One region of the Bacillus sp. 11C genome, then DNA from elsewhere that is predicted to be linked to it. Evidence: riboswitches for the same ligand, from Rfam matches in the RefSeq annotation. Region 1 holds a riboswitch; each other region holds the start of a gene.
What was found. A riboswitch is a leader RNA that binds a small molecule or an ion and turns the genes downstream of it on or off. The one in region 1 is predicted to bind S-adenosylmethionine.

Region 1 (4,966 bases):
GTTCGTCATCGCTTGCAAGAGGCGTATGTGTCGGTAAAGCCGGTAAACCGTCTTGCATCATTTTTTCTGAATATAATTCTATTTTTCCGCTTGGAGTCGGAAGTTCGGATGGAAACAGCGGCTTTTCGCGTTTCGCTTTCATAAATGAATGCTTACTTAGTGAATCGTAATCAATCTCCGCCAAATACGGATTATCTGGATGGTCAAGCGCCTGACGGATTAATTCTTCATCTGAATCTTTGAGCTCCTGGTCTGTGAATCCCATTGCTTCAGCCAGTAATCGGAACACCTCAGTGTTTGATTTGCTTTCTCCATATCTCTCAATCACCGGCTGCTGAAGCTGAATGTAATGATGCCAGTAGGAAGTATAAAAATCAGTATTTTCAAAAGCTGATGTCGCAGGCAGTACAATGTCCGCATATGCAGCCGTTTCCGTCAAAAACAAATCATGAACCACAGTAAACAAGTCTTCCCGCAGCAAGCCCTGTCTGACTTTGTTCGCTTCTGGCGCAACAACGGCAGGATTCGTCCCGTAAATAAAAAGAGAGCGAATAGGCGGATCTGGTTCCAAAAGCACTTTGCCAAGCTGATTCATATTAAACGACCTCGGCGTGTGCCCTTTCAGTAAATCAGGCCGCTGCAAGGCATTCGTGTTATATTCTAAAATGCCGCTGTTATGCTTTATTGCGCCGCCCCCTGTGTGGAGCCATTGGCCGGTGATCGCCGGAAGACAGGCAATCGTCCGTACAATCATCCCGCCGTTATCATGATGCTGGAGTCCGTTTCCAATTCTGATAAAAGAAGGGGAGGTTTCGCCGTACATTCTTGACAGCTGGTATATATCGTCGGTGCTCACACCGGTGATCAGCGATACCCTTTCCGGATCATACTGTTTCACGTGTTCACGGAGCTCTTCATAGCCGACCGTGTATTCAGACAAAAACGCTTCATCATGAAGGTTTTCTTTAAATAAAATGTGCATGATGCCAAGGGCCAGTGCGCTGTCGGTTCCGGGTTTTATAGGAATAAACCAATCTGCGAGACGCCCTGTTTGATTTTTATGCACATCAATCACGACAATTTTGGCCCCTTGTTTTCGAGCTTTTTGGGCAATTGTGATTTGGTGCATGTTTGTGCTGACCGCGTTGATTCCCCAAAAAATAAATAGTTTCGTATGAATGGTTTCCTCGGGATCGGTTCCCGCACTTATACCCATTGTATATTTATAGCCCTCAGATCCCGCTTTGCTGCAAATCGTCCGTTCAAGCTGGCTTGAGCCCAGACGATAAAAGAAGCGGCGGTCCATTCCTTCAGCTGTTAATTTTCCCATATTTCCGTAAAAGCTGTAAGGAAGTATGCTTTCAGCTCCCTCTTTATCAATCAGCTGTTTCCAGCGTGAGGTGATGGTATCGATCGCCTCATCCCAAGAAATCGGTTCAAATGTCGCCCCGCCTTTCGCACCTGTTCGTTTGAGCGGTGTCGTCAGCCGCTTTTCATCATAGATGCGCTCCGTCATGTTTCGAACTTTGTTGCATATGTTTCCGGCGGTCACAGGATGATCGGGATCACCTTGCACTTTCACAATTTTTCCGTCTTTTTTATGTATTAACAATCCGCACTGATCCGGGCAGTCCAGCGAGCAAACCGATTTGAAAATGCCGTTTTGTTGTGTGGCGAAAGATTTCATGGCCCAGTTCCTCTCTTAGATATTTTGTAAGAATTATAACATTTCGGATGATAACGTCAATTCAGAAAAAAGTGATTGACATCAATCTGAGACTTCTTTATGATAAACGTATTCTTCATTCTGAAAATTACATACTTAACATTTTCTATCCAGAGAGGTGGAGGGACTGGCCCTATGAAACCTCGGCAACATTATTGTGCCAATTCCAGCAAGCGTCAGCTTGAAAGATAGGAAAGTAAGGTTTATACCGGCGTCTGACTGTAACAGGGCGTGCCTATATATGAATCTCTTTCCATCTTCGGAAAGAGATTTTTTTATGGCAAAATTTGATGAAAAGGATGTTTTGCACCATGACTGTTTTGGTTACAGCACCGTACAACGAAGAAGGACGAAAAGAGCTTCAAAAATTATTCGGCTCAGTTGCTTATCAATCCTGGAAGGAAAAAGGACGGGCATATAAGGAAGATGAACTCATTCAGCTATTAAAAGAATCCAACGCCACGGGCTTGATTACGGAGCTAGATCAAGTAACAGAAAGCGTATTTGCATCTGTTCCAGAACTTTCATTTATAGGCGTATGCAGGGGAATGCCGTCCAATGTGGATGTGGCAGCAGCGTCAAATAGAGGTATACCCGTCTTCTATACACCCGGGCGAAATGCACAAGCCGTTGCTGAAATGTTTATCGGAAATGTGATTTCCTTTCTCCGCCATACCAGTACCTCTAATCAATGGTTGAAGGATAGGAAGTGGGAAAGCGATTATTTGCAGGCTTATGTCAAATTTAAAGGGAATGAATTAACAGGAAAAACGGTCGGCATGGTTGGGTTCGGAGCAGTTGGGCAAAGGATTGCAAAACTGCTGACTGCGTTCGATTGTAAAATAAAGTATTACGATCCATATGTACAAGACGATCATCCTCAATATGAAAAAGTATCTCTTAAAACGGTGTTTTCAGACAGTGATATCGTTTCTGTTCATCTGCCTCGTACCGAGGAAACACTGGTACTTATTGATCGGACGTATTTTAATCTGATGAAAGAGAGTGCGATTTTCGTCAATACATCAAGAGCTGTTGTGGTAAACCGTGAAGATCTTCTATCTGTATTAAAAGAATATAAAATCAGAGGAGCGATTTTAGACGTTTTTTATCATGAACCCCCAGAAGAATCAGACTACGAATTCATTTCATTGCCTAATGTTCTGGCAACACCGCATCTCGCTGGAGCAACCTTTGAGGTGGAGGATCATCACGTGACGATTCTGAACGAAGCTCTCACAAAGTGGCAGGTTCAAAAAACACTTCATATTCCGACATTATATAACAAAGATGAACTAAAAACAGAGGGATAAGAAAGGAGGGTAACGTAATGAAAAAACAAAAAGGCTATCTCGTATTTGATATCGGCACAGGGAATGCGAGAGCAGCGGTCGTGAGTGTATCGGGCAGCGTTCTAACAGTTGAAAGGGAGGATATCGCGTATGCCGCCGAGGCGCTTTATCCGGACAGCCGTTATTTTTCTCCTCAGGTGCTGTGGAAGCAAGTAATGAAACTGGCAAAACGTGCGCTTTCCCGTTCAGGTGATATTGACATTATTGGTTTGACATCGACGAGTCAAAGACAGGGGATTGTGCTGATCGATCAAAACGGCGACTCTTTTCTCGGGCTGCCGAACATTGATAACCGCGGCCGTGAGTGGGAGGAGAGCATACCCAATCAGGAAGAGATATACAGTCGCACAGGCCGACTGCCGACTGCACTTTTTTCTGCGCTCAAGCTTTATGGTTTAAAACAGCGCCAGTCCTCTTTATGGGAAAAAACAGCGAGCTTTACAAGCATCAGTGATTGGGTGACATACCAGCTGAGCGGAATATTGACATATGAACCATCACAGGCAACTGAAACCCTGCTGTTTGACGTGAAGCAAAACACTTGGTCAAAAGAGATGTGCGGCAAATTCGGCTTTTCTCCATCCATCCTTCCGCCTCTTGTAAGAGCGGGAACAGCGATTGGAACGATAACACATGAGTATGCGTCCGAATTGGGCCTTTCTATACATGCAAAAGTGATAGCAGGGGGCGGAGATACACAGCTGGCTGTGAAAAGCACCGGCGCCGCGCTTGAGGACATTGTCATTGTATCAGGGACAACAACGCCGATTACCAAAATTACGGCTGATCATGACGACACAAAACATAAAGCCTGGCTGAACTGCCATACAGATCAAGGACATTGGCTTTTGGAAACGAATCCGGGGATTACCGGTTTGAATTATCAAAAATTAAAACAGATTTTTTATCCGAATGAATCGTACGAAGTGATGGAGGAGGAGATTTCTGCCCTTGCTAAGGGAGACAATGCATGTGTGGCGGCTCTCGGTTCTTATTTATCGTCAGAAAAAAATGCGTTAACGAGAGGCGGTTTTCTTTTTGATGCCCCGCTTTCAGCGCATTTAAACAGAGCACATTTTGTACGTGCGGCTCTGCAAGAGATCGCATTTTCGATTAAATGGAACTTTGACATATTAACAGAGGTTACACCGTTTGAACGTGACTATGTTTGGGTGTGCGGAGGTGGATTCCAAAGCAGAGCGCTCACTCAATATATCGCGGACCTTCTTCAGAAAAAAATTTATGTTCAAGAGGGATATCATCAGGCATCTGTCGTTGGTGCTGCAGTCATTTGCAACGAAACCTTTCAACTGATAGAGGAGATGTCAGCAAATGTTCGGGTGTTTGAACCGCAGGACTGCCAGATGGAATGGGCTTTATATGAGGAATGGAAGCAAACACAGCGCTTTTTTTCAGGTTCAGAAAGCGAAGTATTGATATAAGGCAGCATTTGCTGCTGTTTTGAGGAATGATCTAATTTTCGACTTTAACAAGGTAATACGGTAATTGATATACGCACCTAAGGAGGAGACAGATATGTTAGATAAAATTGGAATACCGAAACGGCTTGCCTGGGGGTTTTTAGGGGTTGTTTTGTTTATGATGGGAGACGGGCTGGAACAAGGCTGGCTCAGTCCTTTTCTGATCGAAAACGGGCTGAACATTCAGCAATCCGCTTCAATTTTTAGTATATACGGAATCGCGCTGGCCATTGCTTCCTGGTTTTCGGGTGTATGTCTTGAAGCATTCGGCGCAAAACGGACGATGTTTATGGGGCTGCTGTTTTATGTGATCGGTACAGCTGCCTTTATCGTATTTGGATTTGAACAGCTGAACCTTCCAGTGATGTATGTGACATACTTCGTAAAAGGGTTAGGCTACCCGCTTT
Region 2 (4,966 bases), on a different contig from region 1:
TTCGGTCCCGGCAGCGTGCGCTTAAATGCTTCAGAGAAGTGAAGATCGAGTAATTTAATTTTTCCATCCAGCGACAGCTTGCCAAACACTGTTGTCAGCAAAGCCGGAATATCCTGAGAGAAATTGATGTCAGGATAGGCAATTGTGATCACCGCTTGTTTTCCTGATGCAGGAGTTCCCTCTCTTTCCTCGACCTGTATCACCCGCCCCTTGTGCTTTTGCATTTGCTCCTGTTTCACCAAGGGCAAATCCGTCCAAGAGCCAACTGTCAATCCTGTTGCGATTTGTTCTGCTTTTTTCTCTGTATCGGCTCCCGGTTCGGTCAGGAGATATGTTGCCAATAACTCACTCATGCCAGAGCTCCTTTCATTTTCATCCATATAAAAAAACCTCTTCAAACAGCAATCGCGTCTAAAGAGGTTTCGTTTCTCGTCCGAATCTTATCTCTCAGCCGCCAGCTGCAAGAATTAGCACCGTGCTTTACAAGTCGGTTGCCGGGCTTCATCGGGCTCGTCCCTCTGCCTGCTCTTGATAAGAAAATATAGATTTTATAAATTATTTCGAATTATCCCATCGTTATCAGGTCTTGTCAATGCTTTTTTGGGTAAACAGGTTCAGTTTCCCAATTCGATAAGCGGCTTCCTTCAGTCTTTCTTCACTTGTCAGCAGCCCGACTCGGACGTAGCCCTCGCCATATTCACCGAAGCCGTTTCCGGCTGCAACCGCCACATTCGCTTTTTCCAGCAAAAGGTTTGAGAACTGCTCGGAAGTATAGCCTTCAGGCACAGGCAGCCATGCAAAAAATGAACCTGCCGGAGCTGTCACATCCCAGCCGATTTTCCGGCATGACGCGATCCAAACGTTTCGCCTGCTTTCATATCGGGCATTTTGCTCCGCCACACACGTCTGATCAGCTAACAGTGCCGCCGCTGCAGCCTCCTGAGTCGCTCTGAAAAGACTGACAAACATATGGTCTTGATACAGATTGATCGCTTCAATGACCGAAGCGTTTCCAACGGCAAAGCCGACCCGCCACCCTGCCATATTATACGTTTTTGACAGCGTGTAAATTTCAATGCCGATATCCTTGGCACCTTCAGTTTGCAAAAAACTTAAAGGCTTTCCGCCGTCAAATCCTACAGCGCCGTAAGCAAAATCGTGAACGACACAGACCCCGCTTTCTTTCGCAAAACTCACGGTTTCTTCAAAGAAGTCAGGGGTAGCAACGGCTCCGGTCGGATTATTCGGATAATTCAAATACATTAATTTCGCCTGTTCCCTCACTTCAGCGGCGATGCTGCTGTAATCAGGAAGAAACGCTCTGTCCTCTATGAGCGGCATCATTTCCATCTTCGCTTTCGCGAGTGCCACACCTGACCAGTAATCAGGATAGCCCGGATCTGGAACTAAAATCGTATCTCCGGGATTCAGCAAGCATTGCGGGAGCTCAACCAGACCGGCTTTCCCGCCGAATAATACAGCGACTTCAGTTTCCGGGTCAAGATCAATGCCGTATTCTCTTTTATAAAATGCTGCCGCTGCTGATTTCAGACTGTATGAGCCGCGAAAAGACGAGTATTTATGATTTTCAGGATCAGCAACAGCCCGTTTCATTTCCTCGACGATATGTTCCGGAGTCGGCTGATCCGGATTTCCCTGTCCGAGATTGATGACGTCGTGTCCTTCTGCGAGCTTTCGGTTCACTTGCTGCACCAAAGAAGCGAAGAATTGTTGAGGCAGCTCCTTCAATACATCAGATTGTTCAAATTTCATCTATTCTCACCTTCTAAAAAAATCTTGAAATGATAGTCCATCATCATATATGGTTAAATAAAAAAAGTAAAGAAAAATGTGGAGTGATAAAAAGATGAAATGGACGATATCTTGTCTTCAATTTGATATTTCATACGGAAAACCTTCAGAAAATATAAAAAAGGCTGAATTCTCCATCGAAAAAGAAAGCAAACATGCTGATGTTCTTGTTCTTCCTGAACTATGGACAACCGGATATGACCTGGCCAACCTTGATGAGCTCGCTGATGAAGACGGACGTTCTGCTCAGAGCTGGCTGAAGAATACGGCAAAAAAACATGGCGTTCATATTATCGCCGGATCGGTTGCTGTCAGAAAGGATTCTGATGTTTATAATACAATGTACATCGCGGATAAGGAAGGACAAATCATTAAAGAGTACAGGAAAGCCCATCTTTTTCAGCTGATGGATGAGCATGTGTATTTATCAGCCGGCTCCGAAGACGGATACTTTGAGCTTGATGGCGTCAAAAGCTCAGGATTGATCTGTTACGATATCCGTTTTCCGGAGTGGATCAGAAAACATACGACAAAAGGTGCCAACGTGCTGTTTATTTCTGCGGAATGGCCTCTTCCCCGCCTTGATCATTGGAAAAGCCTGCTTATTGCGCGGGCCATTGAAAATCAATGCTTTATCGCTGCCTGCAATTGCACCGGTTCAAATCCAAATAATGAATTTGCCGGGCATAGCCTGATTATTGATCCGTGGGGGCGCGTCCTAGCTGAAGGCGGCCGGGAAGAAGGCGTTGTCCGAGCGGAAATCGACCTTCAGGAAAGCGTTAAGGTGCGGGAAAACATTCCTGTTTTCGATGATATCAGAAAAGATTTATATTAAAAAATAGATTGACAACTTACTAAAACACCTGTTACTATGTTCATCAACTGATAAATTAGAATTGTTCAACAAATCAATATATTCTCTTATCGAGAGTTGGGCGAGGGATTTGGCCTTTTGACCCCAACAGCAACCGACCGTAATTCCATTGTGAAATGGGGCGCATCTTTTTCGCGCCGAGACGCTCGTCTCATAAGGCACGGTGCTAATTCCTTCAGATCTGATCTGAGAGATAAGAGAGGCGGACATATATGTTAAGCCTCCTTCTCTCTGAGAAGGAGGCTTTTTTACGGCCATTCAGCTGAAAACATATCAAGAGATTACATAATTGGAGGTTATGACAATGGCAGTCACAAAAACACCTTTATACGAAACGTTAAATGAAAGCTCCGCTGTGGCACTTGCGGTGAAGCTTGGCTTATTTCCAAGCAAAAGCACGCTGACATGCCAGGAGATCGGAGACGGCAACTTAAATTACGTTTTTCATATTTATGATCAAAAACATGACAGAGCTTTGATTATTAAACAGGCGGTTCCTTATGCAAAAGTTGTCGGAGAAAGCTGGCCGCTGACAATCGATCGAGCCAGAATCGAAAGCAGCGCTCTCATCCGCCAAGGCGAGCATGTCCCTCATCTGGTTCCAAGAGTGTTTTATTCCGATACAGAAATGGCAGTTACTGTCATGGAGGATCTTTCTCACTTAAAAATCGCAAGAAAAGGACTCATTGAGGGCGAAAACTATCCGCGCCTGTCACAGCACATCGGTGAATTTTTAGGAAAGACCCTTTTCTATTCTTCAGATTACGCGCTTGAACCTAAGGTAAAAAAACAGCTTGTTAAGCAGTTTACAAACCCGGAGCTGTGCGACATTACGGAAAGACTTGTTTTTACAGATCCTTTCTTTGACCATGACACAAATGATTTTGAAGAAGAGCTTCGTCCTTTTGTCGAAAAGCTCTGGAATAATGACAACGTCAAAATCGAAGCCGCTAAACTGAAAAAGTGTTTTTTAACATCAGCAGAAACGCTGATTCACGGTGATTTGCACACAGGAAGCATTTTCGCCAGCGAACTTGAAACAAAGGTGATTGATCCTGAATTTGCTTTTTACGGACCGATCGGATTTGATATAGGCCAATTTATCTCCAACTTATTTTTGAACGCACTCGGCCGTGACGGTGATGACAGAGAGCCATTATATCACCATGTCGAGCAGGTCTGGGAAGCATTTCAAGAGACATTCACTGAAGCCTGGGAGAGGGACAGTCTGGATGTTTACGCCAACATCGACGGTTACCTTACTGACACCCTCAGTCATATTTTTGAAGAGGCGATCGGATTTGCAGGCTGCGAGCTGATACGCCGCGCGATTGGCCTTGCCCATGTGGCTGATCTGGAAACGATCGTGCCGTTTGATAAACGAATCGGCAGAAAACGTCTGGCGCTCGAAACCGGCACAGCCTTTATCGAAAAGCGTTCGGAATTCAAAACGATCACAGATGTTATTGAATTATTTAAGTTACTTGTAAAGGAATGATCTATTTATGCCCCATTCATTTGCTGTTCCGCGTTCTGTTGAGTGGAAAGAAACAGCCATTACCATTTTAAATCAGCAAAAGCTTCCTGAGGTGACGGAATATGTGGAGCTGACGACGAAAGAGGATGTATTTAACGCCATTGTCACGCTCAAAGTAAGAGGCGCTCCCGCCATCGGCATTACGGCTGCCTTTGGACTTGCGCTTGCTGCAAAAGACATTGAAACAGGTGATGTCACGGAATTCCGCCGCAGACTGTGTGACATCAAACAGTATTTAAACAGCTCACGGCCTACCGCCATTAATTTATCTTGGGCCCTTGAGAGACTGAGCCATTCGATCGAAAACGCCATCTCCGTAAATGAAGCAAAAACAAACCTTGTCCATGAAGCGATTCAAATTCAGGTCGAGGATGAGGAAACGTGCCGGATGATCGGTCAAAACGCCCTGCAGCTTTTCAAAAAAGGCGACCGGATTATGACGATCTGCAATGCCGGTTCTATCGCGACAAGCCGCTATGGAACGGCACTAGCTCCATTTTACTTGGCCAAACAAAAGGATTTGGGACTGCATATTTACGCTTGTGAAACAAGGCCCGTCCTTCAAGGTTCACGACTTACTGCGTGGGAGCTGATGCAGGGGGGCATTGATGTCACTTTGATCACAGACAGCATGGCCGCCCACACGATGAAGGAAAAACAAATTTCCGCCGTCATCGTCGGAGCCGATCGAATTGCAAAGAACGGTGATACGGCAAATAAAATTGGAACATACGGTCTCGCGA
Region 3 (4,966 bases), on a different contig from region 1:
AATATCGTTTTATGGCTTTGTCAATAATTGAACCCCGGATTTCTCATCCGGGGTTTCAGTCTTATTCAGATACAGGAAGCACAGCTCCGTCGTATTTTTTCTCGATGAAGTCTTTGATCTTTTTAGAGTGAAGAACTTCCATCAGCGCTTTAATTTTGTCAGAATCTTCTTCGCCTTTTCTTACTGCGATGATGTTAGCGTATGGGTTGTTTTTCGTTGCTTCCACTTCAATCGCGTCTTTTTTAGGATTTAATTTACTTTGGATCGCATAGTTTACATTGATGAAGACCGCGTCTCCTTCTTTGTTATCATATGCTTTTGCCGTTAATTCAGGCGCTACCTTTTTGAATTCAAGGTTTTTCGGGTTTTTCTTAATGTCTTTCAATGTTGCGTCAACTGTTTCGACTTTAGAATCAAGTGTGATTAATCCAGCATTTTCAAGCATAGCGAGCATACGGCCTTGTTCAGCAACGTTATTTGTCAGGATAATGGTCGCGCCGTCTGGAAGATCTTTCAGTGACTTGTATTTTTTAGAGTAAACACCGAATGGCTCTAAGTGAACAGCACCCGCATTTACAAGTTTATAATCTGTGTTTTCTTTCATTTCTTGGTCAAGGTAAGGAATGTGCTGGAAGTAGTTCGCATCCACTTCTTTATCAGCTAAAGCTTTGTTGTACATCTTGTAATCACTAAGCACTTTCACTTTCAGCGTGTAGCCTTTTTCTTTCAACAGTGGTTCAGTTTCTTTTAAAATTTCCGCATGCGGTGTTTTTGTCGCAGCAACGACAATTTCTTTCTTGCCGGATTCGGCGTTATTCGAACCGCAGGCAGCCATAACTCCTGCAAATACAAGCAGTAATGCACCTAAAAATAGCTTTTTCAATGTAAATCCTCCCTTATCGTTTGTCTATAATATTTGTTATGACATCACCGATGATTTGAATAATAAACACGATGATTAAAATAAACACAGTAGCAACGAAGGTCACATCAGTATTATTCGACTGATAGCCTTCTACGTACGCAAGGTTTCCAAGGCCGCCTGAACCGATGGCTCCGGCAATTGCCGTTGAGCCGATCAAAGCGATCGCCGTAACAGTGATACCAGAAATAAGAGCCGGCATAGATTCCGGAAGCAGCACTTTGAAAATAATCGTAGACGTCTTAGCTCCCATTGATTTAGCGGCTTCAATAACACCTTTATCCACCTCACGGAGCGCGATTTCAGCAAGGCGCGCGTAAAACGGTGCCGAGCCGATAACCAGCGCCGGCAATGCGGCGTTTGGCCCTAAGATCGTGCCGACTAAAAACTTCGTAAATCCTAGCAGTAAAATAATTAAAATAAGGAACGGAATCGACCTGAATATGTTGACAACGGCCGCAATCACAGAGTTGATCGTTTTGTTCTGCCAGAGGCTCCCTTTACTTGTCAGAAAGAGCAGCAAGCCGAGAATCACTCCGATGACAAAAGCAAACAGCAAAGAGATCAGCGTCATATAAAGGGTTTCATATGTCGCGTTCCACAATTCTGTTAAATCAACGTTCGGGAAGTATTTTTCAAACATTCGTGATCACCTCTGCTTTCACCTGTCTGTCATTAATAAACCGGATCACGTTTTGCACTTCTTCCTCGTCTCCGTCAATATGGATAAACAGTGAACCGTAGGCTCCATCCTTCGTCTGCGAGATTTTCCCTTGCAGAATATTGACGCTGACATTAAAGTTTCTGATCATCTCTGTAATCAGAGGCTGTTCAGCCGAATCACCGACAAATGTGAGCTGAACCATTTTTCCTGATGCTGTTTCATCAAGAAGATGCTGAAGCGTTTCTTTCGTTTCTTCCGGCTCTGTCACCTGCTGAACAAACCGTTTTGTCATGTCTTCCTTCGGGTTTTTGAAGACATCGAGAACTTCGCCTTCTTCCACAACCTTTCCGTTTTCCATGACAGCGACTCTGTTGCAGATTTTGCGGATCACATGCATTTCGTGCGTGATCAGCACAATTGTCAAACCGAGTCTATCATTAATATCGGACAATAGATCCAAAATTGAATCTGTCGTTTGCGGATCTAATGCTGATGTCGCTTCATCACAAAGGAGAACCTTCGGATTGTTTGCGAGCGCTCTGGCGATTCCGACACGCTGCTTTTGTCCGCCGCTCAGCTGAGACGGATAAGATTTTTCTTTTCCTTCTAAACCTACCAGTTTAATCAGTTCATTGGCGCGCTTGATGCGCTCGCTCTTTTTCACCCCGGCAATCTCCAGAGGAAACATGATATTATCTCTGACGGTCCGCGACCAAAGCAAATTGAAGTGCTGGAAAATCATGCTGATGTCATGGCGTGCGTTTCTTAACCCGCGTCCGTTTACTTCATTAATCTTGGTTCCCGCCACTTCCACGGTTCCTGAGGTTGGTTTCTCAAGGCCGTTCAGCAGACGGATTAAGGAACTTTTACCAGCTCCGCTATATCCTATAATTCCAAAAATCTCACCTTTTTTAATGGAAAGCGAGACATTTTGGACAGCATTGACATCTCCATGTTTCGACTTATACACTTTTGAAACATCTTGAAGATTGATCAAAGCAATCACCTGCCTTAACACTATTCTAAGAAATCTTCCGGGGTTTTCTGCAAAAGAAAAACCTTTCTGCACACTTGAGCAGAAAGGCTTATATAAAATGCCTTTCTCTCATCTTTCAAAGCTGAACGCTTCGTGTGAATTGGCACCATTTCAACAGTGTTGATGGTTGCCGGGCTTCATAGGGCACTTCCCTCCACCTCTCTTGATAAGAGAAATATATAGTCTTTTTCGTCCGGAAATTCTTAATGTAGAATAGCATGGCGGATGATTGCATGTCAATAAAATAAATGATGTCAACTTTTACTATTATAATAATTTTCTGTTTTTTAATTATTCGCAATCCTCTGAAAAAAACCATTCGTCAGCCAGAGAATCGCTTCAAGCTTTAACAGGGCTCTGAAGGACCCCTTTACTTTTAGGCTTCCGCTCTGAATCAGATGCTGAAGGGAAATGTCTCCGTGCAATAAATGAATGATTTCGGATTGGTTTCCGTAAAAGGTCAGGTTGGACGGTTGGCGCGGAGAAATTTTTTTCATTTCTCCCTGTTCGTTTATTGAGACGGTTAAGGCTTCTGTTTCTCCTTGAAAGGTAATAAGCAATGTTGAAGCGCTCAAAAGGGGTTTTAAAAACAGATGCTGATACTCATCTTCCAAAACTTCCGCTTTCTCCATATGTACAACCTCCTATTTGTTGGTCATACATAGACATTTCTCTCTCTGGCGCACGAACCCCTTTATAAAACGAACGACAATTTCATTGGAATGCGCTGAGAAATATGTCATAAATGGGATGCGGAAGATGATTTTTGTTTGATCAGCTCATATAAATAAGAAACGGAATGAAACGCATATCCTCTTTCAACCATTTTTCCTCCTTTAAACAGCAGAAAACAAGGGACGCTTTCAATTTGATACGCTTTTGCGAATGTCGGAGAGTAATTGACATTGTTTTGGTAGAAGGCGACATCAGGCAGCATTTCTTTCACCACTGTCAGCATTTTGCTTGCAAGCTGGCAAGTGCCGCAAAACGGAGTATATAAATATAGAAGATACACATCATCAGCAATGTGCTCAAGCTCGTGTTCCTGGAGTTCTTTCATGCTATACACCTCGGGACTTTCTTTCAAGAAAAATAGTATGGACATTCAGATTCGCGCGCAGCAATACAGAGGCGACGTGGTGTCTGGGCGCAGCCGCCACTTCTTTATAGGCTCTGTCGATATGCAGATGGCAGGCTTCGTTAAATTCTCTTTTCAGCTGTTTTCTCAATTTCTCGCCTGATTCGTCAGCATCCACTAATATATAGACGTCTTTATCATAAAGCTCGTCAGCCAATTCCTCAAGCCTCAGCTGGCTGATTGTTCCGTTTGTGCAGATAATGCGCACCGGTTCATCCAGAACGCTTTCGATTTTCTCTTTATCTGATTTCCCTTCCACAATCATGACCTTTTCCAGCTCATCCATCTTCTTCACCTGCCGCGTCAAATTTGAAACGTTCAGATTGTAAAAGAAGGCAGTGAAATTCACCGCCAACATTAACACCAGCCGTTTTCGTAGTCACAATCCACATATTTCTCATCGTTTCCAGAGACCACATCGGCTGTCTTATAAAATTTCTCATTTTCAAAGGAATAACCGGACTTAAGCTCATATTCATTCATGCTTGTCATTTGGCCGATTCTCTCATTTTCATGATATAACGAGAGCTGGCCATGTTGAAAGCGGCCTGTCACATCATTGGTGACATCGAGCTTTTGTTTACTGAAAGCCATATTGGACACCTCCCATAACGTTAGCGTGTCCAATTGCCTTTACAGCTATCCTGCTTTAGTCTTCCTGTGTCATCTCTTCGTATTGCTCTGCTGTCATCAGTTTTTCAATTTCAGAAGCGTCAGACGGCTCAACGACGATCATCCATGCTTTTTCGTACGGAGATTCGTTTACGAATTCCGGACTGTCATCAAGATCTTCGTTAATTTCCACAACAGTTCCGTTAATCGGCGCATAAAGCTCAGATACCGTTTTAACGGATTCAACACTGCCGAATGGCTCGTCCGCTTTGATTTCAGCGCCCACTTCAGGAAGTTCGACAAACACGATATCGCCTAGCTCGGACTGGGCAAAATGCGTAATCCCGATTCTGGCTTTTTCTCCTTCAACTTTTACCCACTCGTGTTCTCCTGAGTAACGCAAATCTTTAGGTATGCTCAATTGAATCCCTCCATTTTTTACAGCACTATAATAAGAAGATACCATACTTTTCAAAAAAAATTGACATTAAGCCCAGTTTTCTTCAAATTGGTCTTCTTTAAAACCGACTGTCACTTTTTCGCCGTCTGTTGTAAGCGGCCGTTTGATCAGCATTCCGTCTGAAGCCAGCAGTT

Region 2: linked by a shared signal. The riboswitch ahead of mtnK (S-methyl-5-thioribose kinase) and the one ahead of ACY3LV_RS19775 (2-hydroxyacid dehydrogenase) in region 1 are both predicted to bind S-adenosylmethionine.
Region 3: linked by a shared signal. The riboswitch ahead of metN (methionine ABC transporter ATP-binding protein MetN) and the one ahead of ACY3LV_RS19775 (2-hydroxyacid dehydrogenase) in region 1 are both predicted to bind S-adenosylmethionine.

Annotation. Positions count from the first base shown of each region.
Region 1 is NZ_JBUPVZ010000021.1:31,930-36,895, reverse strand. Features, by position in the region: gene ACY3LV_RS19780 (molybdopterin oxidoreductase family protein) at 1-1,687, opposite strand, end outside; SAM riboswitch class I at 1,830-1,921, shown strand; gene ACY3LV_RS19775 (2-hydroxyacid dehydrogenase) at 2,017-3,039, shown strand; gene ACY3LV_RS19770 (FGGY-family carbohydrate kinase) at 3,057-4,520, shown strand; gene ACY3LV_RS19765 (RbtT/DalT/CsbX family MFS transporter) at 4,615-4,966, shown strand, end outside.
Region 2 is NZ_JBUPVZ010000023.1:24,189-29,154, reverse strand. Features, by position in the region: gene mtnW (2,3-diketo-5-methylthiopentyl-1-phosphate enolase) at 1-353, opposite strand, end outside; SAM riboswitch class I at 438-538, opposite strand; gene mtnE (methionine-glutamine aminotransferase) at 580-1,773, opposite strand; gene ACY3LV_RS20215 (carbon-nitrogen family hydrolase) at 1,868-2,647, shown strand; SAM riboswitch class I at 2,731-2,886, shown strand; gene mtnK (S-methyl-5-thioribose kinase) at 2,991-4,184, shown strand; gene mtnA (S-methyl-5-thioribose-1-phosphate isomerase) at 4,192-4,966, shown strand, end outside.
Region 3 is NZ_JBUPVZ010000005.1:179,482-184,447, forward strand. Features, by position in the region: gene metQ (methionine ABC transporter substrate-binding lipoprotein MetQ) at 62-883, opposite strand; gene metP (methionine ABC transporter permease MetP) at 897-1,565, opposite strand; gene metN (methionine ABC transporter ATP-binding protein MetN) at 1,558-2,583, opposite strand; SAM riboswitch class I at 2,689-2,795, opposite strand; gene ACY3LV_RS09645 (SCP2 sterol-binding domain-containing protein) at 2,910-3,254, opposite strand; gene ACY3LV_RS09650 (thioredoxin family protein) at 3,362-3,682, opposite strand; gene ACY3LV_RS09655 (toprim domain-containing protein) at 3,684-4,046, opposite strand; gene ACY3LV_RS09660 (YusG family protein) at 4,118-4,354, opposite strand; gene gcvH (glycine cleavage system protein GcvH) at 4,410-4,793, opposite strand; gene ACY3LV_RS09670 (arsenate reductase family protein) at 4,860-4,966, opposite strand, start outside.